Linked DNA regions of Chlorobaculum parvum NCIB 8327. Each later gene encodes a partner of the first gene's protein in a complex. Links are inferred from orthologs where the notes say so. Each region holds a gene or a part of one and is shown on either strand. Other genes may lie near its edges.

The links.
Region 2: the proteins of rpsG (region 1) and tig are in contact, whole or in part, in a crystal structure (PDB 3GTY), measured with the Thermotoga maritima proteins. The link is inferred for Chlorobaculum parvum NCIB 8327 from one-to-one orthologs. Residues at the interface, in WP_004081843.1 of Thermotoga maritima: Lys34, Lys52, Lys55, Glu59, Arg62, Gln63, Glu66, Asn67, Lys69, Val71, Arg95, Ala109, Lys110, Lys111, Gly112, Arg113, Pro114, Glu117, Glu121, Ile124, Ala125, Tyr127, Asn128, Asn129, Thr130, Gly131, Lys135, Asp139, Arg142, Met143; in WP_004081061.1 of Thermotoga maritima: Glu122, Val124, Val129, Leu130, Tyr133, Glu188, Gly259, Ile262, Tyr263, Glu266, Ser270, Glu273, Gln274, Glu277, Arg308, Gln311, Ile312, Ser315, Tyr316, Glu325, Arg329, Arg336, Leu363, Phe366, Trp367, Arg373, Leu377, Arg381, Leu384, Glu387.

The regions. Positions count from the first base shown.
Region 1 is NC_011027.1:178,129-194,061, reverse strand. The notes cover bases 6,862-9,604. They hold rpsG (30S ribosomal protein S7), read right to left. Parts: upstream 8,597-9,604; coding sequence 8,126-8,596; downstream 6,862-8,125. Other genes in these bases: CPAR_RS00900 (4'-phosphopantetheinyl transferase family protein), read left to right, coding at 9,358-9,604; rpsL (30S ribosomal protein S12), read right to left, coding at 8,625-9,014; fusA (elongation factor G), read right to left, coding at 6,862-8,082. In the rest of the region: rplP (50S ribosomal protein L16), read right to left, coding at 1-272; rpsC (30S ribosomal protein S3), read right to left, coding at 319-1,083; rpsS (30S ribosomal protein S19), read right to left, coding at 1,490-1,786; rplB (50S ribosomal protein L2), read right to left, coding at 1,820-2,659; rplW (50S ribosomal protein L23), read right to left, coding at 2,684-3,001; rplD (50S ribosomal protein L4), read right to left, coding at 3,036-3,662; rplC (50S ribosomal protein L3), read right to left, coding at 3,682-4,311; rpsJ (30S ribosomal protein S10), read right to left, coding at 4,346-4,657; tuf (elongation factor Tu), read right to left, coding at 4,735-5,916; more of fusA, read right to left, coding at 5,968-6,861; more of CPAR_RS00900, read left to right, coding at 9,605-10,083; CPAR_RS10585 (PASTA domain-containing protein), read left to right, coding at 10,349-11,434; CPAR_RS00890 (hypothetical protein), read left to right, coding at 11,466-12,032; CPAR_RS00885 (DUF2971 domain-containing protein), read right to left, coding at 12,076-12,747; CPAR_RS00880 (YqhA family protein), read left to right, coding at 12,954-13,424; magnesium/cobalt transporter CorA, read right to left, coding at 13,440-14,543; and 2 more genes.
Region 2 is NC_011027.1:295,017-306,567, reverse strand. What follows is about bases 8,717-11,551. They hold tig (trigger factor), read left to right. Parts: upstream 8,717-9,409; coding sequence 9,410-10,693; downstream 10,694-11,551. Other genes in these bases: nadC (carboxylating nicotinate-nucleotide diphosphorylase), read right to left, coding at 11,152-11,551; acpS (holo-ACP synthase), read right to left, coding at 10,789-11,142; CPAR_RS01455 (M16 family metallopeptidase), read left to right, coding at 8,717-9,230. Outside these bases: CPAR_RS01495 (cystathionine beta-synthase), read right to left, coding at 1-497; alr (alanine racemase), read left to right, coding at 663-1,817; CPAR_RS01485 (ComEA family DNA-binding protein), read left to right, coding at 1,850-2,386; CPAR_RS01480 (hypothetical protein), read left to right, coding at 2,386-3,255; CPAR_RS01475 (aspartate-semialdehyde dehydrogenase), read right to left, coding at 3,598-4,623; tRNA dihydrouridine synthase DusB, read right to left, coding at 4,645-5,688; recombinase RecA, read right to left, coding at 5,704-6,747; CPAR_RS01460 (SDR family oxidoreductase), read right to left, coding at 6,790-7,791; more of CPAR_RS01455, read left to right, coding at 7,902-8,716. UniProt on the Bacillus subtilis protein: Involved in protein export. Acts as a chaperone by maintaining the newly synthesized protein in an open conformation. Functions as a peptidyl-prolyl cis-trans isomerase.

The DNA.
Region 1 (15,933 bases):
TCCGGATTACCTTTACCGGAACCCATTCGGGTTTCTGCAGGCTTCTTGGTGACCGGCTTGTCAGGGAAAATCCTGATCCAGATCTTACCGTCTCTCTTCATATATCGGTTCATGGCGACACGGGCAGCCTCGATCTGACGGCTGGTGATCCATGCCGGCTCCAGAGCTTTCAGGCCGAAGGAGCCAAACGTAACGGCAGTCCCGCGCTGGGCGTTCCCCTTCATGCGGCCACGCTGTGTCTTTCTGTATTGAACCCTCTTTGGCATTAACATACCGGCAACTCCATTCTATTTCGAATTATATGGTATTATAGTCTCGTCAGGCTTTTTTCGCAGCAGGACGGCGGCGGCGTTTCGCACCGCGGCCATCGCCACGGCCTCTGCCACGTGAATCGTTACGACGCTCCTGCATTTTCTTCATCTCTTCCTCTTCGATGGCATCGAGCCTCTGGACGAGCACTTCACCTTTATACACCCAAACTTTGATACCGATGGCACCAGCGATGGTGTGAGCGGTTACACTTGCGTAGTCAACGTTGGCGCGGAGGGTATGAAGCGGAATCTTGCCCTCTTTATACTGCTCGGATCTGGCGATTTCAACACCGCCAAGACGGCCTGCACAGCGAATCCTGATACCTTCGGCACCTGCCCTCATGGCCTGCTGGATCGCCTGTTTCATAGCGCGACGGAAAGAGACGCGATTTTCCAGCTGGTAGGCGATATTCTCACCGATGAGCTGCGCCTCAATTTCGGGCTTGATCACCTCGATCACGTCGATCTTTACCTCTCTGCCGGTGATGCGGGTCAGCTCCTGGGAAAGGTTGTTGATCTCCTCACCCTTGCGACCGACCACGGCGCCTGGACGGGCAGCGTAGATGTTGATCTTGATATGCTTGGTCGTACGCTCGATGACAACCTTGGAAACACCGGCCTTCTCTTTTTTGAGTCTGGCCGAAATGTAGTTACGGATAACCTGATCCTGCTTGATCTTTTCGGCGATAACCGGTCCGTCGTCATACCAGCGGGAGGTCCAGTCCTTGATGATTCCCAGTCTGAATCCGGTTGGATTTACTTTCTGACCCAATGCTATCTCCTTGTTTATTTGGTTACCGGTGTCTTGACCTTGTCAACGATGATCGTCAGGTGGTTCGAACGCTTGCGAATCCTGTATGCACGACCCATCGGTGCGGGCAGAAGTCCTTTTGAGCGAAGGTCCTTCATCGACGAAAACCGCTTTAACGAACAGCTCATTGTCGCTGACCCTTTCATCGGGGTTAAGCTGCGAGTAGTTGGCCACAGCCGATTTGAGCGTAACCATCACGTTACGGGAGGCACTCTTGGTGGAGTTGAGCAGGATGGCTTTCGCCTGATCGACCTGCTTGCCACGAACAAGGCCGGCTACGAGCCGCATTTTGCGGGGCGACGTCGGGGTATGCCGTAAAATTGCTTTAGCTTGCATGATATCTCTTTACCTTTCCGCTTGATTCAGTTTATTTTTTCCTGGGTGCCGAACCGCCCTTCTCTGCCTTGCCGCCCGCATGGCCACGGTACAACCGGGTCGGAGCGAATTCGCCAAGCTTGTGGCCGACCATGTTTTCGGTAACGTACACTGGCACATGAGTTTTGCCGTTATGAACCGCTACGGTGTGACCGACAAAATCAGGAGAGATCATCGAACTTCTAGACCAGGTCTTCACAACCTTTCTTTCACCTTTGCTGTTCATATCAAGGATCCGCTTTTCCAGCTTGAATTCGATGAAAGGACCCTTCTTCAGTGATCTTGGCATAATTCTCTCTGCTTGTTGTTAGTTACCGCAATGTTACTTGGCTTTCCGGCCGCGAACGATCAGCTTCGTCGAGGCTTTCTTTTTATTTCTGGTCTTCTGACCCTTTGCAAGCTGACCCCATGGGGATTTCGGATGCTTGCGGCCACCGCCAGATTTGGATTTACCTTCACCACCGCCCATCGGGTGATCGACCGGGTTCATGGCCATACCGCGAGTCTGCGGACGAATGCCTAACCAGCGGCTGCGACCTGCTTTACCCAGGCTGATGTTCTCGTGCTCGGAGTTGCCGATAACGCCGATGGTTGCACGGCACTCAACACGGACCTTCCTGATTTCGCCGGATGGCAGCTTGAGCGTTGCATGAACGCCTTCACGAGCAGCAAGCACAGCATAGGAGCCGGCTGACCTTGCCATCTGTCCACCCTTGCCGGCCTTCATTTCGATGTTGTGCACATCGGTGCCGAGCGGGATGTTCTTCAGCGGCATGGTATTACCAACCCTGATGTCCACCTTTTCGCCACTCTCGATGCGATCACCGACCTTCAAACCTTTAGGGGCGAGAATATAACGTTTTTCTCCATCAACATAATGAAGAAGTGCAATTCTTGCAGAACGGTTCGGATCATACTCGATAGCAGCGACTTTGGCAGGAACGTTATCCTTGTTACGCTTGAAATCGATGAGTCGGTAGAACCGCTTATGACCACCGCCCATGTGGCGGGAGGTTATGCGCCCGTTGGTGTTACGGCCACCGCTTTTCTTGAGCGGTACGAGAAGACTTTTTTCGGGCTCACTCTTGGTGATCTCCTCGAAACTTGCGTATGAAGCGAACCTTGTGCCCGGAGTGTTCGGAGCTAATTTCCTGACTGCCATCGTACTGTTTTATCTATCCGGTTGTTAATCCTGTTTATCGCTCTTGTCGGCTGGCTGGGCATAGTAGTCAATGGCCTGGCCTTCGCCAAGCGTCACAATCGCTTTCTTCCAGTCGCTCTTTTTGCCGGCGATAAGTCCTTTCCTGGTATACTGCCGCTTGGTTTTGCCGAGGCAATTGATCGTACGGATGGAAACGACATCAACATTGAACTTTTCCTCGACAGCCTTCTTGATATCGCTCTTGTCGGCGTCCTTTTTGACCTGGAACACATACTGGCCTTTCTGCTCAGTGAGTCCGGTGCTCTTTTCGGTCAGCCACGGCCGCAACAACGGGTTTTTCATTGCAATCTTCTCCTTTTTACTGGCAAACGGTGGATTACCCTAATGTTTCTTCTATTTTCTGCAGGGCGGCCTTCTGGAAAAGCACGGCCTGGCTGTTGAGAATATCGTAGGTCGAAGCCTGATCGGCGACCTGGATGTTCAGCTTTTCGATGTTCCTGCCGGAGGTGCTGACCACATTATCGTAGTGCGGCATCATAAGCAGGGTTTTCTTCTCGGCAAGACCGAGGTTTTTGAGCATGTCGGCCACCGGACGGGTCTTGATCGACTCAAGGCTGAAATCTTCAACCACGACAATCTGACCTGCTGCGGCTTTCGAGCTCAGAGCAGAACGACGAGCGAGCTGCTTGACTTTACGGTTGACCTTCTGCTCGTAGGAGCGGGGCTGAGGGCCAAAGATGGTGCCGCCACCAACCATGATCGGCGAGCGGGACGAGCCCTGGCGTGCATTACCGGTGCCCTTCTGGCGATACGGCTTTTTGCCGCCACCGCGAACTTCAGCGCGGGTCTTGGTCTTGTGGGTACCCTGTCTGCGGTTGGCGAGAATCGCCTTCACATCGAGGTACATAGCGTGTTCGGAAACCTCAACGGCGAAAATATCATCGTTCAGCGTAACCACTTCACCGGTTTCTGCGCCTTGTATATTGAGTACTTTTAATTCCATTGTTCTCTGCACTCACCGTTTACTTGGTTGTTGAAACAATCTTTACATAGGAGTTCTTCGGTCCCGGTACAGCACCTTTCACGACGATGAGATTCGATTCGGGCATAACCTTGACGATCTCGAGATTCCTGACCGTTTTATTTTCTCCACCCATTCTTCCGGCCATTCTGGTGCCCTTGAAGGTTCTGGACGGATCGGAAGAACCGCCGACCGAACCCGGAGCCCTGAGCCTGTCGGACTGACCGTGCGTTCTGGAACCGCCACCGAAGTTGTGGCGCTTGACCACACCGGCAAATCCTTTACCCTTGGTGACACCCAGCACATCGACAATCTCACCTTCCGTGAAGACATCGACGGCAACCGTAGCGCCAGCCTCGAGTTCACCAGCGATCAGGCTTTTGCTGACTTCTGAAAGCAGGTAACCGGGGGTCTTACCGGCCTTTTTATAGTGGCCTGCAAGAGGCTTGGTGACCTTTTTTTCATCACGCTCGCCGAAGCCGAGCTGATAGGCATCGTAGCCATCTTTTTCGGTGCTCTTGACCTGAGCCACAAAACACGGCCCGGCCTGAATCACCGTGCAGGGAACAGCTTCGCGTTTATTGTTATATAAACGGGTCATGCCGATTTTTTTCCCGAGAATCGCACCCATATCCGATTAGCTTTTCTATTTACTTTAAAACACTTTAAGACTTGATTTCCACATCAACGCCACTGGGAAGCTCGAGCTTCATGAGCATATCAATCGTTCTGGCCGTCGGGTTGATGATCTCGATCAACCTCTTGTGCGATGAGAATGCAAACTGCTCACGGGATTTTTTGTCCACATGAGGGGAACGGTTGACCGTATATACATGAGTTTTCGTGGGAAGCGGAATGGGGCCAAAAATGATGGCATCCGTCTGCTTGACCACATCGATAATCTTCAAAGCCCACTTATCAACGAGGCTATGGTCGTACGACTTGAGCTTAATCCTGATCTTTTGCTGAACAGCCACTGGTCTATCCCTGTTTCGATGGTTTCAATAAAAAAGGGGCGAGAGCGCTGCCTCGCCCCGGGATAACAATCTGTCGATTACTCGACGATCTTGGTTACCGAACCGGCACCAACCGTACGGCCGCCCTCGCGGATAGCGAACCTGAGGCTCTCTTCCATAGCGATAGGAGCGATCAGCTCGACATCGACGGAGAGGTTGTCACCAGGCATGACCATCTCGACACCCTCAGGGAGAGTTACCGAACCGGTCACGTCAGTGGTTCTGAAATAGAACTGCGGACGATAGCCGTTGAAGAACGGAGTATGACGACCGCCCTCTTCCTTCTTCAGGATGTACACCTCAGCCTTGAACTTGGTGTGCGGGGTGATCGAACCAGGCTTGGCGATAACCATACCACGCTCGAGCGCCTCTTTGTCCACACCGCGGAGGAGCAAGCCGGCGTTGTCACCTGCCTGACCTTCGTCGAGGGTCTTCTGGAACATTTCGATACCGGTAACAACCGATTTGGTGGTCGGCTTGATACCGACGATTTCGACTTCGTTACCAACCTTGATGATGCCCCTCTCGATACGACCGGTACCGACAGTACCACGACCAGAGATCGAGAACACGTCTTCGACCGGCATCAGGAACGGCTTGTCAACGTCACGAACCGGCTCAGGAATGTAGTCGTCAACAGCGTCCATGAGCTCCATGATGGCTTTCTCGCCTTCCGGATCGCCGTTCAGGGCGTTCAGAGCGGAACCCTTGATGATCGGAATATCGTCGCCCGGGAAACCGTACTCGGTGAGAAGCTCACGGAGTTCCATTTCGACCAGCTCGAGAAGTTCCGGGTCGGCGATGTCAACCTTGTTCAGGAAGACGACCAGCGCAGGAACGTTCACCTGGCGGGCGAGCAGGATGTGCTCACGAGTCTGAGGCATCGGGCCGTCGGTACCGGCAACGACGAGGATAGCGCCGTCCATCTGGGCAGCACCGGTGATCATGTTTTTAATGTAGTCAGCGTGACCGGGGCAGTCGATGTGTGCATAGTGACGCTTGTCGGTCTGGTACTCGACGTGTGCGGTCGAGATGGTAATACCGCGCTCCCTCTCTTCCGGAGCCTTATCGATGTCACCAAACTCACGAGCTGCTGCTTTACCAGATTTAGCAAGCACCGAGGTGATTGCTGCGGTAAGGGTGGTTTTGCCGTGGTCAACGTGACCGATAGTACCAATATTTACGTGAGGTTTATCCCTCTTGTATGACTCTTTAGCCATAGCTGTTCTCCCTGTCGGTTATCTTGTTTAGTGATGCGGTGAAAAAAACTGTTATTCGGAATCCTTTCCGACCCTTTTCTCCTGCAAGGTCTCAGCAATATTGCGCGGCACCTCGCGATAGGTCTCGAACTCCATTGAGTAGTTCGCACGGCCCTGCGTCATGGAACGAAGCGTCGTCGAATAGCCGAACATTTCGGAAAGCGGCACCTTGGCCTTGACGAACTGCGCACCTGCGCGCTCGCCCATACCTTCGATGTGACCGCGGCGGCCGGACAGGTCACCCATCACATCGCCGAGATACTCTTCAGGAGTGATGACCTCTACCTTCATGATCGGCTCGAGCAGTACCGGGTTCGCCTTTTTGGCAGCGCCCTTGAAACCAATCGAACCAGCGATCTTGAATGCCATTTCCGAAGAGTCGACCTCGTGATACTTACCATCGATCAGCGCAACCTTGACATCCTGCATCGGGAAACCGGCAACCACACCATCTTTCATGGCCTGCTGGATACCGGCATTCACCGACGGGATATACTCTTTAGGAATTGCGCCACCTTTGATCTCGTCGACAAACTCGTAGCCCTTGCCCTCTTCGAGAGGCTCGAGCCTGAGCACGACCAGACCGAACTGACCTTTACCACCGGACTGACGAACGAATTTACCTTCGTGCTCGACCGTTCCGCGGATAGTTTCGCGGTAGGCAACCTGCGGCTGACCGACGTTGGCCTCAACCTTGAATTCGCGCTTCAGACGATCGACCAGAACTTCCAGATGAAGCTCACCCATACCGGCGATCAGCGTCTGACCGGTCTCTTCATCGGTTTTCACCCTGAAGGTCGGATCTTCCTCAGCAAGCTTGGCAAGCGACATACCGAGTTTATCGTTGTCTGCCTTGGTTTTCGGCTCGACAGCGATCTCGATAACAGGCTCCGGGAACACCATCTTCTCAAGCACGATCGGCTTGTTCTCGTCGCAAAGCGTATCACCGGTACGGACCTCTTTGAGGCCGACAGCGGCGGCAATATCACCAGCGTACACAGCGTCGCGCTCTTCACGCTTGTTGGAGTGCATCTGCAGCACGCGACCGACACGCTCTTTCTTGCCAGTCACCGAGTTCAGTACATAGCTACCTGCATTGAGCACACCGGAATAGACGCGGAAGAAGGTCAGCTTGCCGACGAACGGATCGGTTGCGATCTTGAACGCAAGCGCCGCAAAGGGCTCTTCATCTTTCGGCTGCCGAACAATCTCCTCTTCAGTTCTGGGGTCGTGCCCCTCAACCACACCGTCATCGACCGGCGAAGCCAGGTAATCGATCACGGCATCCAGCATAAACTGCACGCCCTTGTTCTTGAAGGACGAGCCGCAGAGCACCGGAATAATGGAAACATTGAGGGTAGCCTGACGAAGCACCGAACGAATCTCTTCTTCGGTAATGTCATCGCCGTTCAGGTATTTTTCAAGAAGAGTCTCGTCAAGCTCGGAGACAGCCTCAAGCATGTTGATCCTCCAGGTACGAGCCTCGTTTTCGAGATCGTGCGGAATAGCAACCTCTTCGTAGGTGCTGCCATCTTCTTTATCGTAGATAATCCCCTTCATGCGGATCAGATCGACGAAGCCGGCGAACATCTCGCCCTCACCGATCGGAATCTGAATCGGAACCGGGTTGGCCCCGAGGCGCTCACGAATCGCTTTGACGGCGTTGAAGAAATCAGCGCCGGTACGATCCATCTTGTTTACATAGGCGATCCTCGGAACGCCGTACTTGTTAGCCTGACGCCAGACCGTCTCGGACTGAGGCTCAACACCACCGACAGCACAGAACAGCGCAACAGCACCGTCGAGCACGCGGAGCGAACGCTCAACCTCAACCGTAAAGTCAACGTGACCAGGCGTATCAATAATATTGATCCTGTGATTGACGCCGGAATAGTTGCCAAACTTTGGAGTCCAGAAACAGGTGGTAGCAGCGGAGGTAATCGTAATACCACGCTCCTTCTCCTGCTCCATCCAGTCCATGGTAGCGCCGCCCTCATGAACCTCACCCATCTTGTGCAAGCGACCCGTGTAATAGAGAATCCTCTCGGTCGTCGTGGTCTTGCCAGCATCAATATGGGCCATGATGCCAATGTTCCTGACTTTATCTAACGCAACTTGCCGTGCCATAACTTAGATCAATATTTATATAATTCGTTCTTCTCTTTCAGAATCAGAACCTGAAGTGAGCAAATGCCTTGTTCGCATCTGCCATACGATGCACTTCGTCGCGCTTCTTCACGGAAGCCCCCTGCTCGTTGGAAGCATCCAGCAACTCGGCCGCAAGCTTCTCGGCCATCGAGCGACCACCGCGCCGTGTAGCAAACTGCTTGATCCAGCGGAATGCCAGCGCAGTTCTTCTTGCCGGCTGAACCTCCATCGGAATCTGATAGGTGGCACCACCGACACGCTTGCTGCGAACCTCGACCAGCGGAGCGACATTGCTCATCGCCTTGCGGAACACCTCAAGAGCATCGCCATCTTCGCTCTTCGATGCAATAATATCAAAAGCGTCATACACAACTTTGGTTGCAACCTCTTTCTTACCATCAAGCATAACAGCATTGATCAGGCGAGCGACCGTCTCGTCATTGTAACGAAAATCACCGCCTCGCAATCCGTATCCGGCACCCTTCTTTCCCATTATAAACCCGAGTTATAATTCAGTTTGATTACTTCTTCGCGGCACCAGCTTTCGGCTGCTTGGCACCATACTTGGAACGACTCTGCTTGCGATCAGCAACACCCGACGTATCGAGAGAGCCACGAACAATGTGATAGCGAACACCAGGAAGATCCTTAACCCTTCCGCCGCGAATCAGCACAATGGAGTGCTCCTGAAGATTATGACCCTCACCAGGGATATATGCAGTCACCTCGATCTTGTTGGACAGCCTAACACGAGCGACCTTGCGAAGCGCGGAGTTCGGCTTTTTAGGAGTGGTCGTGTAGACACGGGTGCAAACACCTCTTTTCTGAGGGCACTTTTCCAGAGCCGGTGAGGCGGTCTTAGACGCCTTCATACTTCTTCCGTGCCTGATAAGCTGCTGAATCGTCGGCATACAGTAAACTCTCTTTTTCTATTTCGTTTGAGATTCCCGGTGAAATCCAATCAGGAAAAACCATAAGGACGACCAAAGTAAAAGATTTACCATAAAAAACAAAATATGAATCCCCGTTTTTTTTGATTTATCGACCTCTTTTCTCCATTCTTCAGCCTCTCTTTGCAGGAAACCACCAAATTGTGCTTGTTCCCTCTCGATCTTCGGCCTTAATCGTATAAAGAATATGGTGTCCTGGCATCATAGCGATCAAAGCACACCGCCCGAAACTGCCGGTCTTGACGGCTATGTCGAAGAAAATGATTATCATCATCGAACCACAACCCTCGACCGACCAGAAACGATGATCATCAGCAAAGAGAGTGTCACGGCCATCCATACCGACATTCAAGCCATCGGAATTCCCGAGGAGGAGCTCTCTGCCCTTCTTTCGGACGATGAACGAGTGCGGATCGACACGTTTCGTTTCGAAGCTGACCGGAAACGCTTCATCATGCGGCGAGGACTGCTCAGGCGCATCATTGGTGAAACCCTCGACACCGATCCCACTCGCATCCGCTTTGCGACCACGGCTGTCGGCAAACCCGTCATTGCCTTTCCTGAAAACTCCGGCCTCTGGTTCAACCTTTCTCACTCCGGCGACCAGATAGCATATGCCTTCTCCGGCCATGCCGAAACCGGCATCGATATCGAGCGCATCCGCACGGTCGAGGGGATCGACCGGCTTGCCCGCAACTACTTCTCCGCCGAGGAGTACGCGCTGGTTGTCAACCTGCCTGCATGGGAAAAGAATAAAGCCTTCATCAAGCTGTGGTGCATCAAGGAGGCGCTCATCAAGGCCAGCGGCTGGTCGCTCGAGCATGGCCTGCTTGCCTCGGACGTGGCGGCCCAGTACCGCATGACCCGCTTCAACGTCCAGTTTGGTGAAAGCCTGACGCTCACCTGCGTCACCCCCGTCTTCGATCGCATCTGCGGCTACGCCACAGCTTTGGCGATCCGCCTCGACGACAACGAACCCCTGAAACTGCATCGCTACACCCTCCAGAACGGCGAGTATATCGACTTCTGAACCTGCATGCCGTCGCCAGACCGCAAACGGCACCTCAGATTTGGCCTTTCAAATCATAGCGTCAAAGACTATTTTTAAAAAACAAAGCTGACGGCCACTTACGGATAGCGATGTTTTCAGTGCACATTCCTGACGACTCCTGAAGGACAAAACGCAGAAAACAGACGCCTGAACGCTTTCGGGATAAGGATTTCAATTTCGACCACCTGCAGGATGGTGTTGCGTGCCCCCGTTGAAACCTGCATCCCGAACAACAGCTCCAGCCATGAGAAAAGCTTTCCTCACATGCTGCCTTGCCTGGTGGTTTGCCGTGCTGCAAGGCCTTTCTTTACAGGCTTTTGCCGCCTATAATCCGGCACTGATCGACACCTCGAACACCAGCAGTTCCCAACCGCCGGCCGTCATGTCCACCCCACCGCCGGCCGACGGTGCTTCATCGGAGCCACGCCCCCAAATCGAAGGCCTGCGTCCCATCCTGATTACCGTACCATCACTTGCCGGTCTGTCGCTGGACGATGCCCGGGCAACGCTTCTCGACACAAACCTGCGAGTCGGCCAGGTCACGCGCGCCGAATCCAGCGATGAACCGGATACGGTCATCCGGCAGTCCCCCGAGGCCAGAGCAAGAGTCAGGCCCGGCACAGCTGTCTCGCTGGTGATCGCCGAGCCCGCCATGGTCACCGTTCCCCCACTGACCGGCCTGCCGCTGAACCAAGCCCGCTCGATACTCTCGGAACTTGATTTACAGTTCGGCCAGCTCACCAGCGCCGAATCCGATGGCGAACCGGGCACAATCATCGAACAGTCGCCGAAAGCCCGGACGAGAGTCAAGCCTGGTACGCCTGTCGCGCTGGTGCTCTCAATCCGAAGCTTGGTCGAGGTTCCCCATGTTGTCGGGCTTGAGTTGGGCGATGCCCGCAAGGTCATCGAACGTGCAGGGTTGATACCAATCACGGACACTATGAACAGCCGGAACGATGAGGCTGTCGTCACCAGCCAAAATCCCGAGCCGCCCACCACCGTCCGAAAAGGCTCATCGGTCGTGCTGACATTAAGAACCATCGCCGCGCCGCCAATCATAAAGAAACCGTCCCGGCCGACGAAAACTCCACCATGGCCAGCCATTTTCGGCGGAGCAGCGCTGATGACCATCATCGGCGGAGCCCTTCTTTTCATGCGAAGCAGCCGCGTCAAAGCAGCCCCGCGCAACAAAGAAGTTCATGTCTCCATCCGTGAAAAGCTCGATGAGGGAACCCAGCAGGTGCAGACTACCGGAAATCCTGAAAAAGCTCCGACGATTGTCGTAACCATCCGCCCGGACAACGGCGTGCAGGAAATCCACCCGTCATAACAACGAACAGAAGACCGACCCGGAGAAAACCATGCAGACAGTCACCCTCGGCGATTTTTTCGGCCATCTGAACCGCGATGATTCCACGCTCGACAAGCTTCAGAAAAAAGAGGTGTTTGAAGAGCTGCGCAAAAACCTGCCCGCACAAGAGCAGGCGCTCCAGTGGAAACCGGTCTGGAGCAGCGTCGTCGATCATGTCGGAAAACTGCTCGACATCGATCTGGCGAAAATCATGCTGCGGGCATGGAAAAATTATTTCGACCTCTCAAAATATACCGATACCGAAACCTACCCGCCAGACCGTTCCTACCTCGAACCGCTGCTTGAGCACACCATTTCATCAAGGCACAAACCGGAAATCGAGGTCGAAATCGACCGCATCATCTCAAAAACCATCGCGTTCGACATCACCGTGCAGTTGAACCTCAAGGGATTCACACTCGAAATAACCGGTGGAAAAATCATGAAGATTCACACAGGAGAGTGCCGAGGCAAAGGCAGCATCAAATGCCTCGACGTAACGCTTCTGGAAAAAGCGCTCGGAACCGTGACGCTACCAGGAATCATCGATCTCGGCGAAGGCATTCCGGTGGAATGAGCGAAACCGTACTGGAGAGATGAAAGGGGGATGATAAGTTTACCTAGTTAGGAATACGAACACCATCAACATCCAACGATGCTCTGACAACTTCTACTTGTTCCCCAGCCAACCGACGCACAAGATTCTCGAGCATCGGTGTAGCTCGCGCCCCAAGAATCACGCGGCGAATCCGGTTTGCAACAGACACGTACTCATCCCTGGCAAATATCCGATACTCTTGCTCATACGTCCAGTGTTCAGTTTTGCGAGTAAGCACTTGTTCAGCTGATGGCGCCCCCATCAAAGTTGTACTCCATTTTTTTAAAGCAGGCTCGTAGATAACCTGATGCGCATTGATATCAAGTCCACTAAAATCCAATTCGAACGCAACCCCCTTGTGTCCAGATGCATACAAAGACCACATTCTCACATCACATAACGTTGACGTCAAGCTGCATATTCGCAAATCATCATGCTTGCTCATAGGAAGATCTGTAACAGACTTCATCATGCGACTTATTGGTTTATTCGTAGGCGAGAATCCTAAGCCTGTTTTTGCAACTGCATACATGGCCATTCTTAATTCAGGTGTATCAAGAATTTCTTCGATAAACTGCCCTTCAAAAGGATCATTAAGTTCTTCATATTTTGAGCAATACAGGCGTTGCTCGAGCAAAATATCAATCAAATATGATAATGGTTCCGCTGGCCTGAACTTATAGAGCAATGACATAAGATTGAACTCTGACATTAATTGAATTGAGATGGTCTGTTTCTTAAGTCAAGAAAAGCGATTAGCAGCAACATCCTGAAATCTACATCCTGCGGATATTGAAAGAAAACGCTTATTGGAAAACCCACGCTGAGCAGTTCCAATTCACCTCGGCATTACCTAACTTATGCGCTGCTAATTCACGTTCATCAATTCATCACACCATCATGTTACAGCGACTGCTCTCTTCAAGCCGCTATCTCGTTCTCATCGCCGTTGTCGGCACCTTCCTCGCCTCATTGACGCTGCTTGTCTTCGGCGGCATTTCGGTGGTGCAACTCATTGCCGACACCGTCATGCACGCAGACATTTCCGGCAAAACCGGCAAGCTGCTCGTGCTCGGGTTCATCGAAGCCATCGACCTGTTCCTGCTCGGCACAGTCTTTTTCATGATTTCGCTGGGCTTGTACGAGCTGTTTATCGACGACTCAATTCCCGTACCGGACTGGCTGGAAATTCACACGCTCGACGACCTGAAAGACAAGCTGGTCGGCGTCATCGTCGTGGTTATGGGCGTAGTGTTTCTCGGCCATGTCATCAAGTGGCACGGAGAACAGGAGCTGATCTGGCTTGGCGGGGCGATCGCGCTGGTCACGGCGGGGCTGACCTGGTTTGTGAGCAACAAGAAAAAGAAATAGGCCTCAGGACGCCGCTCAGAACCACTTCCTCGATCGGTAGTAAACCATAAACCCGATCGCGATCAGCACCATCACACCAAGTACGGTGAAGTATCCCCAATGGAAGCTCAACTCGGGCATGTATTTGAAATTCATGCCATAGATGCCGGCGATAAATGAGAGCGGCATGAAGACCGTGGCGATCATGGTGAGGAACTTCATGATTTCGTTCATGCGGTTGTTCACCCCGGCCAGGTAGGTTTCGTGCATGCCGTTAACGATTTCGCGGAACACTTCGATGGTGTCGATCACCTGCACGATGTGGTCGTAAATATCACGGAAATAGGGATCGACCCCTTCGCCCACGACGTCGAAATCCTCCCGCGTGATGCTGCCGATGATCTCCCGCAATGGCCAGACGGTTTTGCGGAAAATGATCAGCTCCCGTTTCATGGCATAAAGCGCGTTGAAGGCCTCCTGGCTGAAGTCGGCCATCATTTCAGAATCGAGCGTATCGATGCGGTTCTCGATCTCTTCGAGGATCGAGAAGTAGCGATCGACCACCGCATCGACGAGCGCGTAGGCGAGAAAGTCGGCATCATGCTTCCTGAGTTTGGAAGCGGCGCTTCTGATGCGCTGGCGCACGGGCTCGAACATGTCGCCGGGCTTTTCCTGAAAAGTGATGACATAGCCGGGGCCGAGCACGATGCTCAACTGCTCTTGGGTGATTTCGTTCAGCTCACGGTTGAAATCGAGCATCCGGAGCGACAGAAAGAGGTATCGCTCGAAATCCTCCACCTTCGGGCGCTGCCCGGTGTCGAGAATATCCTCCTGCGTCAGCGAATCGATGCCGAACAGCTCCCCGAGCATGCCGATCACCGCGGTGTCATGCAAGCCATCGACGTTGATCCAGAGCACCTTGAAACGCTCTTTCAAGCCAAGGCACTCTTCGACATTCTTTACTTCAACCGCAACTGCCTGCCCCTCATCGTAGCCGAATGCCGTGATGCCGGTCTGTTCGACCTTCTGCTCACCGATATGGATCAGGGAACCCGGCGGCTGGCCGAGCGCTTTGACGCGGCTTCGGAAGATCCGCTTTTTCTGCCTTTTCTTGTGGGGCGTATGATTTCCGGTGCTCATCGGTCACAGTGTAAGCGTTGCGAAGCCAGCCCGTTTTTTGAAAGGTAACCCCGCCGTCGCACAAAAAAAATCCAGGCGCCCCGTGCTCACGATCAGGACGGCTGGATTATCAATTGTTAACCAACAAAAGCAAAAAAAAGCCGATCAGAGGGCAGCAATAACGCGATGCATCTTTTCAGCCACCTCTTTGGCGTGCGCTACGACTTCCGGATGTTCGGCCATCGAAAGCGGAGGCACGGGGTCCATGACGACCACGGAGGTTTTGTCGTCGTCGGTGGAGTAGAGTACGACGTTACAGGGCAGCAGCGTTCCGACCGGCAACTCGCGGCTCAGCACCTGATGGGCAATGGGCGGATTGCACGCGCCGAGAATGACATAGTTGCGGAAGTCGATCTTAAGCTTTTCGGCAAATTTTTTCTTCACGTCGATCTCCGAAATGACGCCGAACCCTTCTTTGGCAAGCTCTGCGCGAACCTTCGGATCGGCTTCGGCAAAGGGCAGATCGATGGTTTTTCCGAAAGCGTATGGGGTTTTAATCTCCATAGAGTGATCTCCTTGATTGATGATTGGCACTGAAAAAGCAAGGCAAAAGGCGCTTAATGCAAACCGCGTTATTGCGATAAACGGAAAGGGGCGAGCAACGCCAAGAGCATATTGGTATATACTCAAATAACGCACTCGTAGCAATACGTCAATGGGGTACGCCTGCCTACACCGGCTGGCTGGCGATCACGCTGGTCAGTGCGCGCATCGCCTCGGAGATGTCGTATTTCTCCCGGATAGGCTCTGGTGCGCCTTGCAAGGTTCGTGCAAACCAGCCTGAGGCCATCGCGCGGAACAGCTCCGTGATGGCTCCGGCATCTCCCGCCGGCGCGTACATCCCCCCGGCGTCGAGCACCAGCCGCGAGGTTGCGCCTTCGGGAGCAATGGCGCACAACGCCTGCCCCATGCCAAGCGCATCGGCAAGGCGATCGGGTACGGTGCTGGCGCTGGACGCCGTGCCGGCCTGAACCGCACAGAAAAATCCGGCCTTGCGGGAGAGCTTCAGCTCGCTGTCGATGCCGCCGGTCTCGTCGAGCGTGAGGAGCTTTTCAAGCGGCTTTTTCGCTGCCCGGCGCAACAACTCCGAAGCTCCGGCGCCAAGCAGCAAGAACTCGACGCCGCCCGCGGGAATCCCCCCTTGCAGCCACGCTTCAAGCCCGGCGATCAACGCCTTCAGCTCGGCCTTGGGCAGCTCCTCCACCAGAAGTGCAATGCGCAACACGGTGTCGGAGGCTTCGGCTGCCGAGCGTCCGAAAGCTGGATGCGACCGATCAAACGACGGCGACACGATGGTCATCAAACCGTGGTCGAGCCGACCGTGGTACTTCTGGAGGTAGTACTCCTTGAG
Region 2 (11,551 bases), 110 kb from region 1 along the record:
TGGCTGAAAATTTCCGGGCCGGTGCCGCTCTGGTGCACCTGACGGCTGACCGGATTTTCGTACATGTTGGCGAACCAGGCGTTCGGCATCGTCCGGACAAGGTTTTCAGCCACGGCTACGCACCCGTGCAGGTTGCCGCCCGTAGCTTCGGACGGGGTGAGCACCAGTTCAGCGCCAAGCGCACGGAGCACATCCTGCTTCTCCCGGCAGATGCTGTCCGGCGCGGCGAGCAGCACTTTGTAGCCCTTGCTCACGGCCACCATAGCCAGCGCGATGCCGCTCGTGCCGAAGGTCCAGTCCACCAGCGTCATGCCGGGATGGATGAGGCCCTCTTCTTCAGCCTCCTTGACGATGGCGGTCGACACCCGGCAATAGTGCGACATGCAGGGATTCATGTATTCAAGCTTCGCCATGAAGCGCGCTTTTTTCTGGCGGGTAAGCTGTTTCATGGGAACCAGCGGAGTGTTGCCCGAAATGTCGAAAATATCGTTGGTCATGGCGAAGATTGATGTGAGTCGGTGTTGTTCTGATTTTTAATATACATAAACAACGGTGCCGCTAAAAAGTGTCAAGGACCTGATCGATACGGTTTTGACAATCAGGCGTAAAAAACGTTTTTTACAGCATATCCAGATCAAATAAACCGCATCCGCATCACCGCCTTGAGCGCCGATTCCCGACAAAATTCCAGCACCGCTGACCCGGCTGCCCCCAACCTTTCCGAAGCACTCATCTCGCTCGGAAATCTCCGGCACAACCTGGCCTGCATCCAAGCCATCAGCGGCTCGCGTTGCCGCATCATGGGCATCGTCAAGGCTGACGCCTACGGGCACGGTGCAGCTCAAGTCACCGCGACGCTCGAAGAAGAGGGAATCAGGGAGTTCGGTGTGGCCAATATCCACGAAGCGATCGAGCTGAAGCAAAGCCACCGGATGCAGCCGGAGTCGCGCATTCTGGCGTTCGCCTCGCCGCTTGCCGGGCACATCGAGCACTACCTTGAGCACGATGTCGAGATGACCGTCTGCGACCACGAAACCGTTCGGACCGCTGAAGCCAAAGCTGCTGCGAGCGGCCGACGGCTGCGAGTACAGGCGAAAATCGATACCGGCATGGGCCGACTCGGCGTTACGCCCGAAGAAGCGCACAGCCTGCTGGAGCTGATCGACCGCTGCCCGAACCTCGACCTCGTCGGCATCTACACCCACTTCGCCGAAGGCCACAAGGCCGGTGGTTTCACCGCCCGCCAGCTCGAACAGTTCCTCGATGTAACCGGTGGATACGAACAGCGCACGGGCAGAACCGTGCTCAAACACGCGGCCAACAGTGGCGCCATCGTCTCCACGCCCAGCGCGCGGCTCGACATGGTGCGACCCGGCATTTTGCTCTACGGCTGCCACCCGATGGACGCCGAACCGACGAACGTACCGGTGAAACCGGTGATGCAGTTCCAGTGCAAGGTGATGTTCGTCAAGAAGGTGACGGCAGGAACGTCGATCAGCTACAGCCGCACCTGGAGCGCGCCCACAAGCACGAACATCGCCACGCTCTCGGCCGGTTACGCCGACGGCGTGCACCGCACGCTTTCAAACAAGGCGACGGTCTCCATCGGCGGCAACCGTTACCACCAGGTCGGCACAGTCACGATGGATCAGACGATGGTCGATCTCGGCCAAAACCGCTCGGTCAAGGTCGGCGATACCGCCGTGCTGTTCGGCTGGGACGGCCCATCAGCCGGAGAGCAGGCCATCGCTGCCGGAACCATCAGCTACGAGCTGCTCTGCGCGGTCTCAAAACGGGTCAAGCGCGTGTTCGTCTGACCATCTCCACAACGCAACAGAAATTCACCCCTATGAATTTTCTGAACAATCTTGCCGTCAAACTCGGCATCACCAAATCGGAAATGACTGCCGTTACGCTCCTCAGTTTCTTCCTGCTGCTCGGAGGCACGATGAAATACAGCGGCGCGATGCAGGATACCGACAAGGCAATCAAGCAAGCCGAAGCCGCCAGCTTTTCGGAAGCCGATGTCGATAGCCTTCTCGCCCTGGCTTTGCAGGAAAAAAGGTCGGGCGGAATAAGCGATGCTCGATTGGTAGCTGAAAACCTGCCCATCACAACTGAAAATGAAAGGCCAGAACAGACTGACGCAATAGCATCGACAAAACCTGCGTCCAAGAAAAAGCTGACCGGCACAATCGCCTTCAACACGGCTTCCAGCGCACAGCTTCAACGAATTTCCGGCATCGGCCCGGTCATGGCCAAGCGGCTCGTCGAGTTCCGTCAGCGAAAAGGGGGAAAAGTCGAACATTTTAACGATTTTCTGGAAGTGAAGGGGATCGGGAAAAAGAAACTCGAACGCCTCAAACAGCATCTTACCCTCGACTGATGAGCAGAAGCCAGATCGCCTGTGCCTTCGACACCGGCAGCACCACCATAGCCCGAGTCAAATCAACCAGTGCCGGCTCATACACCATGACCATGTGCCGCACCATCGACGGCGGCCTGGATGAGCTTGGCGGCCCGAAAGGCATGAGGCTCGCCAAAAAGCTGGTTTCGTTGCTCAGGGAGTGGCGCGACGAGCCGGTGGCGCTCTCTTTCTCACCCGCGGAAATCCGCACCCTTCCGGCATGGTTTCCCGAACAGATCGCTTCCGGCAGCTGCGACGAGCTGTGCAGAATCGAAGCGGGTTACTTTCTCAACAATCTCGAATCGTGGCGCTGGCACGACATGAAGCTTGAGCCCGCCGCGGGACAAGACGATAAGCTGACGCGCCGGATGCTGTTGTTCTACCCGTCCGCTCCAGCCCGCTTTATCGAGCAAGAGCTGGAACGACATTTCGAGGTGAGCACGTGCGGCGTGCATATCGAGCCGCTTGCCCGATTGTCGGCAGGAACCGGCAAGACCCAGACGGTGCTGGAACTGGAAAAACGCTATGCCGCACTTTCCCGGTCGGTTGACGGAAAGATCGACTACTTCAGGTACTGGCCGGTCAAAGATGAAAGTGAGCGGAACTACTTCGCCATAACGGAGCTGACCGGCTCACCGATCGGAGAGCGGACTGTTTTGGTTACAGGCTCCGAAGTCAACCCCAAAACGATTGAACGCATCAGCCGGGAGACCTCTCACTCACTTGAGCCACTGGAGCTATCCAGATGGGTCTCTTCAGAAAAAAGAGCCAACAAAAGCAAATCACCAACCGCCACTATCCGCGCCGTCAGCACAGCCATCATGGCACTGAACGACGGGATTGGGTGAGGATTGCCCCCTGCGCCCTTCCAATTTCTTCCTGTAGGGGCGAACCTGCGTGTTCGCCCTAATGTGACAGGCATTCCCTGAACGACTGTTCGGCGAGATACTTATGAATACAAGTAAATCGCACCTCTTTCCTCGCTCGAACTCTTCGGCGATGAGCACATACCTCGACGGCCATTCTGGCGCTGAACATTTCCGTAATTTGACAGCCCCGCCCAACGACCTTGCCGTCCTTTTCGTCCTTTCCCGCCAAATAAAAAAGGGCAGACACACAGGTCTGCCCCTACAAATCGTAAATACCATTCCCGTTCCTGAATCAGCCGACCGGGATCATTTCAATCATCCTCACAGATTCCCCACCAGCAACTCGGCGATCTGCACGGCGTTGGTGGCCGCGCCTTTGCGGAGGTTGTCGGCCACAACCCAGAGGTTGAGCGTGCGCGGATGCCAGTAGTCTGGGCGCAGGCGGCCAACGAACACCTCGTCGCGCTCGTAGGAGGTCATCGGCATCGGATAGATTCGAGCGGAAGGGTCGTCCTGCATGACGATGCCCGGTGAGCCGGCCAGCAGCGCGCGCACCATCTTGATGTCGTAGTCGCGCTTCAGCTCGACGTTCACCGACTCGCCGTGGCCTCCGTAGACCGGAATGCGCACAGTGGTCGGAGAGACCTGAATCTCCTGATCGTCGAAGATCTTGCGGGTCTCGTTGACCATCTTCATCTCCTCCTTGGTGTAGCCGTTCTCCGTGAAAGCGTCGATCTGCGGCACGGCGTTGAAGGCGATCTGGTGGAAGTGGGTAAAGGTTTCCGGATCTTCGGGGATGTTGCCCGCCAGCTCGCTTTCGAGCGCGTCGCGTCCCGCTTTGCCCTTACCGGTCACCGACTGGTAGGTCGAAACCACAATGCGACTGATGCCGTAGGCGTCGTAGAGCGGCTTGAGCGCCACCACCATCTGGATGGTCGAGCAGTTGGGATTGGCGATGATCGGGGCCGCCTTGCCTTCGCGGTCGAAGATCGATTCGGCATTGACCTCCGGGACGACGAGTGGCACCCCCTCCTCCATGCGGAAGGCCGAGGAGTTGTCGATCACGATCGCGCCCGCCTGCGCGGCCACAGGAGCCCACTCCAGACTGGCCGAGCCACCGGCGGAGAAGAGGGCGATGTCGACACCTTCGAAAATTTCCGGCGACGGCACTTCGGTGACGAACTCGCGCCCCTTGAAGGTCACCACTTCGCCGCGGCTTCGGGGAGATGCCAGCGGCACCAGCTCGCTGACGGGAAAATCGCGCTCTTCGAGCACCTTGATCATGGTTCTGCCGACAAGTCCTGTTGCGCCGAGAACGGCTACTCGATAGCCTGCATCACTGCTCATAAAATCAGATAAATGATAGGTTTAGTAATTCAGAATCAGTTTGGGCGAGTGGTCGTTCAAAAATTCACCACCCTCTTTGAGAAGCCCCTCGCGGTCGAGCGCTTCGCACGCTGCCTCGAACTCCCGGAGCAGTTCGACGATCACCGCCGGGTCGGGTTCGCGCACCAACAGGTTACGAACTTTCGACACGCCAGGCAACCCCTTGAGGTAGGTCGAGTAGTGGCGGCGCATCTCCAGCACGCCATGCTTTTCGCCCTTGTACTCCAGCGACAGGCGCAGGTGCTCCCTCGCGGCGTCGATCCGGTCGCGATACGACGGAAGCGGCAGGCGCTCGCCCGTCTTGACGAGGCTTTTAGCCTGCGCGAAAATGAACGGGTTGCCGATCGAGCCGCGTCCGATCATGATGCCGTCCGCGCCGGTTTCAGCGAACATCGCCACGGCGTCATCGGCGCTCCAGACGTCGCCGTTGGCGATCACCGGAATCGAGCAGGCTCGCTTGGCTTCGGCGATGCGCCCCCAGTCTGCGCGGCCTTTGTACATATCGCTGCGCGTGCGACCGTGCACCGCGACCGCCTGGATGCCCGCGTCTTCGAGCCGCCGCACGGTGTCGGTGATGTTGATCGAGTCGTGATCCCAGCCGATGCGCGTCTTGGCAGTCACCGGCAGCGAGACGGCGCCAACCACCGCCGCGGCGATGGCGGAGAGCTTCTCCGGCTCTTTCAGCAGCGCCGCGCCCGCGCCTCGTCCGGCCACCTTTTTGACCGGACAGCCGAAGTTGATGTCGAGGCAGTCCGGCTCGAAGCTCTCGGCAATCGAGGCCGCCTCGACCATCGATTCGACCGTGTTGCCGAAAATCTGCACCGCCACGGGTCGCTCGTGCGCATCCATTCTGAGCTTGCGTATCGACTTCTCCGCGCCGCGCCGGATCGCCTCCGCGCTGACAAATTCGGTATAGACGATGTCCGCCCCGTGCCGCTTGCAGAGTTGCCGGAAGGCACGGTCGGTCACATCCTCCATGGGCGCGAGGATGATGGGGCGGTCGATGTCGATCGGTCCGATACGCATGGTGTTCTGCCCGGCTTATTCGGTTGGCGTTCCGGTCAGCGTGTCGCGAACCTGCTGGCGGATGGTGTTGCGCACGGTCTCGTCCTCCTTCAACAGGCGCTTGACGTTCTCGCGCCCCTGACCGAGCTTTTCGCTGCCATAGCTGAACCACGCGCCCGCTTTCTTGATGATGCCGAACTCGACGGCCAGATCGATCAGCTCGCCCAGCACCGAGATACCCTCGCCATAGAGAATGTCGAACTCGGCGATTTTGAACGGCGGTGCAACCTTGTTTTTCACCACCTTGACCTTGGTGCGGTTGCCGACAACCTCTTCGCCATCCTTGATCTGCGCGATCCGGCGGATGTCGAGACGCACCGAAGAGTAAAACTTCAGCGCCTTGCCGCCGGTGGTGGTTTCGGGGCTACCGTACATCACGCCGATCTTGTCACGAAGCTGGTTGATGAAGATGCAGACGCTGCTCGATTTGGAGATCGCGCCGGTGAGCTTGCGCAGCGCCTGGCTCATGAGCCGCGCCTGGAGGCCGACCACGCTGTCACCCATCTCGCCTTCGAGTTCGGCCTGCGGCACCAGCGCAGCCACCGAGTCAACGACGACGATGTCCACCGCGCCGCTGCGCACGAGCGTTTCAACGATGGAGAGCGCCTGCTCGCCCGACTCGGGCTGGCTGACCAAGAGCGAATTGATATCGACGCCGAGCTTGCGGGCGTAGGTGGGATCGAAGGCGTGCTCCGCATCGACCAGCGCAGCAATACCGCCCTCTTTCTGCGCTTCGGCGATGGCGTGCAGGGCGAGCGTGGTCTTGCCGGAGGACTCCGGGCCGTAGATTTCGGTCACGCGGCCACGAGGAAATCCGCCCACGCCGAGCGCGTAGTCGAGCGCCATCGAGCCGGTCGAAATCGCCTTGACGTGCATCACGGCTGAATCATCGCCGAGGCGCATGATCGAACCTTTGCCGAACTGCTTTTCGAGCGTTTCGATTGCCAGGTTGAGTTGCTTGAGCCTTGCCGGATCGACCACCGGCGGCTGTGCTGTCTGCTTTGAGTTCTCTTTATCCATGAAAATAGTAGGGGTATGTGAATTGAAAATTTGCTATTCGGATTACAACGCCACGGCGCTCCTGAGGGTTTCGTCAAACGGCCGGTAGCTGATGCCAAGCTCCTGAATCGAGCGCAGGTTGCTGAACCGAGCGGAACGCGAAGCCTGCCGAATGCTCTCGATGCTGACGAACGAAGGGCGTCCGGTCAGCATCGAAAAGAGCTCGCCGCCAGCTCCGGCTGCAGCTCCGGCCAAGTTGCCGACGACCATCGGCTTGCCGGTGCGGCTGCCAGGCAGAGCGGCGATGCGGCTGAACAGCTCCCGGAAGGAGAGATTTTCACCGACAATGATGTAGCGCTCGCCCGATTTCCCCTTCGTCCACGCTGCGATATGGGCGTCTGCCGCATCCCTGACGTCAACAAAGCCAGTCGATCCTTCAGGACAGAACGGCACGCGCCCCTCGTAGATCAGGCGCAAGGTTTCGTTCGATGAACTGACGGGCATACCCGGCTCCGGGTTCCGGCCGATCACCACGCCGGGATTGACCATCACCACGTCGAGCCCTTCAGCCAGGCCGCGCCGGCATTCGAGTTCGGCCAGGTGCTTGGACTCCATATAAACGTTGTGGCGCTGCCATTCGGTAAACGTGGAGTGCTCGGTGGATTCAACAACGACGCCATCCACGGTCTCGGAACCGACAGCGGCAATCGAGCTGGTCATCACCATGCGCTTCACGCCGTGTTCAAGGCACGAATCGACCACATGGCGAGTGCCAAGCACGTTGGTATCATGCAACCGGTTGCGGAAGTTGCTGGTAAAAGCGATCATTCCAGCGCAGTGAAACACCACCTCCATCCCCTTGACCGCTTCTCCAATGGCGATTGGATCGTGCACATCCGCGCGAACGATCTCGACCGGAAAGCCCTTGAGGAACGAAGCGTCCGAACCCGCTCTGACCGCAACTCGGCAACGCACGCCTTCACCGAACCTGCCGATAAGATCAAGCAGAAGCCGTGAACCTATGTAACCCGTTGCACCGGTAATGAGTATCGGAATTGCTGACATGAACGATGGAGCAGTGGCGCCCTTCTGAAAACTCCGGCATCTGTGAAGCGATGCGGCCCAGCGCCGATTTGTTTTTAATAATAAGAAGAATAAAACGAATAAACCGTACATTGCACTCAAATCCATCCGCAATCGTGAGAAAAAGTCTTTCACCGGCAACTCCTGGCTCTGACCGGCACGCTGAACAGCGCCTTTCCTCAGGTGACATCCGAAGCGCAACCCTGCCCAACGGCCTGCGCATTGTCAGCAACCTGGTGCCCTACGTGCACAGCGTCACGCTGGGAATCTGGATCAACGCCGGCTCGCGCGAAGATCCCGAAGGGCTCGAAGGAATTGCCCATTTCATCGAACACGCCATCTTCAAAGGCACCCGCAAGCGGGACTATATCGACATCGCCCGCTGCATCGAGGAGGCAGGCGGCTACATCGACGCCTGGACCACCAAGGAGCAGACCTGCCTCTGCGTCCGATGCCTCCGCGAGCACCTGCCGCTGGCTTTCGACCTGCTGGCCGACATGGTGCGCGATCCGGTCTTTCCGAAGGAGGAGATCGAAAAGGAGCGCGAGGTGGTGCTCGAAGAGATCGCCAGCGTCAACGACACGCCCGAAGAGCTGATTTTCGAGGAGTTCGACCTGCGCTCGTTCCCCGGCCATCCGCTGGGCACGCCGATTCTCGGCACCGAAAAGAGCATCGAGCGTTTCTCGCGCAAGAAGCTCCGCGCCTTCATGCACCGCCACTACGTACCGTCGAAGATGCTCGTGACGGCAGTCGGCAACATCGGCCATGACGAAGTTGCGCAGCTCGCCGAATCGCATTTCGGCAGCATGGAAGAGCCTCCGGCGACTAAAGAATCGATGCGAAAGCAGTTCGATATTTCGGAGTACAAACCCTTCTCGGTGACCACAAAAAAGCGCATCTACCAGTCACAGCTCCTGCTCGGAACCATCATCCCGCGAGACGATAGCCGCTTCTGGAGCCTGATGGTGCTCAACGCCATGCTCGGCAGCGGCATGAGCTGCCTGCTCAATCTCGAACTGCGCGAAAAGCGCGGGCTGGTCTATCAGGCATACTCGTCGCTCTCCTTCCTCGACGAACTCACTACGTTCAACATCTACGCAGGAACCGACAAAGGCAAAGCGCCCAAAACGCTGGAAACCATCACGGAGCTGCTCAACAGCAAAGCGCTGCAAGAACCAGACCCGGACGACATCAGAGCGGCCAAATCGAAAATGCTTGGTTCACTCATCATGGGGATGGAAAAGATGACACGCCGCATGTCGCGCATCGCGCAGGATGTGTTCTACTACGGCCGTTACCAGTCGCCCGCTGAAAAAGCTGCCCTGATCGAAGCGGTATCCGAAGCCGACGTCGCCGAAGCTGCCGCCCTGCTCAGCCGCCCCGAGCAGCTCTCGACACTGATCTATAAAGCGAGCCGATAAGCCTGCATCAAACAGCCCGCCACTACGAGTCTGCCAACAGAAGCATCCAAAGGAGACTGTTTCAAAAGGATCGAAAAAATCGTATAATTAAAGCTTAAAATTTTTCAGGGAATCCTCACGGGCCGCACAGAACAAAACGGCAACCGGGATGCCCGCAACTTAACCGGTCACGAAGAGCCTTGCAAAAGAATATCACGAATGTCAGCGACACCGAGCAGCAACTTGAAATCATTCTGACTGCCGAAGAGTACCAGCCCGAATACGACCAGCAGCTTGAAGAGGCGCGCAGGTCTATCAAGATCAAAGGCTTCCGTCAGGGGCACGTTCCTGTCGGCATGCTCAAGAAGATGATCGGCCCTTCCCTTGAGGCCGAGGTTGCTGAAAAAATGGCATCCAAGCACTTTTCCGCCATCGCTGATGAGGAGAAAATCAATCCGGCCAGCCGCGCGCAGATCGACAGCTTCAACTTTGGCGACGGCGAGCTGACCATCAAAATTTCCTACGAAATCCATCCTGAGTTCGAGCTTAAGGATCTTTCCGCCTACAGCTTCACCCAGGCTGAATACAGCGTTACCGACGAAGATGTCGAGCGCGAAATCAAGCTGATTCTCAAAGGCCACGGCACGATGGTGACCATCGAGGAAGCTGCCGGCGAAGGCGACACGCTCATTGGCGACGTCACCAAACTCGATGCCGATGGCAACGCCGTCGAAAACGGCAAAAACGAGAACCACCACTTCAACCTCGAATACCTGCCGGCTGACAACCCGTTCCGCATGGCGCTCGAAGGCCGCAAAGCCGGTGACTCGGTCGAGGTGAACGTCGAGCCAAAAGAAGAGGGTGGCGAAGCTATCCGCTACCGCGTTGATGTCAAGGAGGTCAAACGCCTCGAACTGCCGGAACTCGATGACGAGCTGGTCAAGGAGATCACCCAGCAGCGCTTCGAAAACGTCACTGACTTCAAGGCTGACGTCAAGCTGCAGCTCCAGGCCCACTTCACCGACAAATCGGAACAGGATCTGCTCGAAGCCATGTCGGCCAAGCTGATCGAAGAGCATCCGGTACCGACTCCGAAAGCGATGGTCGCTTCGTTCCAGAACATGCTGCTCGAAAACGCCAAGCGCCAGATGGGCGGCCAGTTCCCCAAGAGCCTGAACGAAGCCGAGTTCCTCGAAACGCTGAAGCCGAATGCTGAAAAGCATGCCCGCTGGCTTCTGGTCAGCCAGAAGATCGCCAAGGAGAACGAGCTGAACGTCACCGACGAGGACATCAAAGCCTACGCTGAAAAAGAGGCCGAGAAAGAGCCTTCACTGACCGTCGAACAGCTGGTGAGCACCTACATGTCCACCGAGTTCAAGGACTACATCATCGATACGATCCTGAAAGAGAAAATCTACGACGTGATCAAATCGAAGGTGACCATCACCAAAGAGGCCACGCCGATTCCGGAGCATCAGGGCTAATCGGACTCGACCCGATACGCGGTTCGTCCGCAGCTATTGCAAAAAGGGCTCATCGACAACGATGAGCCCTTTTTTTATGTCTCTGTAACCCGGATTCAGAGCGGCTGCACGAGCGCCATCGCCACGGCGGAGTGGCGGTCGTGGGAGATGGAGATGCTGACCCGGTAGGAAAGGTGCGGGGCATGAAGCGTCACCTCGGGCTTGCCCGCTTCGTTGTTCAGCACTTCGATGGAATGCCAGCCAAGCTTATGACCGATGCCGGAGCCGAGCGCTTTGGAAATCGCCTCCTTGGCGGCAAAGCGTCCTGCAAGGCTTACTGCGGGATCGGGCTTGGCAAGGCACTGCTCGATTTCGGCAGCGGTCAGCACCTTGTTCATGAAAGCCTTGCCGGAGCGTTCGTACACGGCCCGGATGCGGGCGATTTCAACGATGTCAACCCCGATTTCCATGCAGAATCGTCAGGTACGTTCGATTTTCATGGAGAGGTCGAGCGCCTTGACGCTGTGCGTCAGCTCGCCGATGGAGATGTAATCGACGCCGGTCAGCGCGATCTCCGCGACGTTGTGCAGATTAATGTTGCCTGAGGCTTCGAGCCGGATGTCGCCATAGCCATTGGCTTTCACCCAGCGCACGGCTTCCGCCAGATCATCGACCATGAAGTTGTCGAGCAGAATGATATCCGGTCGGCAGGTGCAGGCCCTCACCAGCTCGGAAATGCTCCGCACCTCGGTCTCGATCTTGACGTTCACCCCGTGCTCCTTGCAGTATGCTTTGGCCCGGTTGATCGCCTCATCGACGCTGCCGGCGGCATCGATATGGTTGTCCTTGATCAGAATCATGTCGAACAGCCCGAACCGG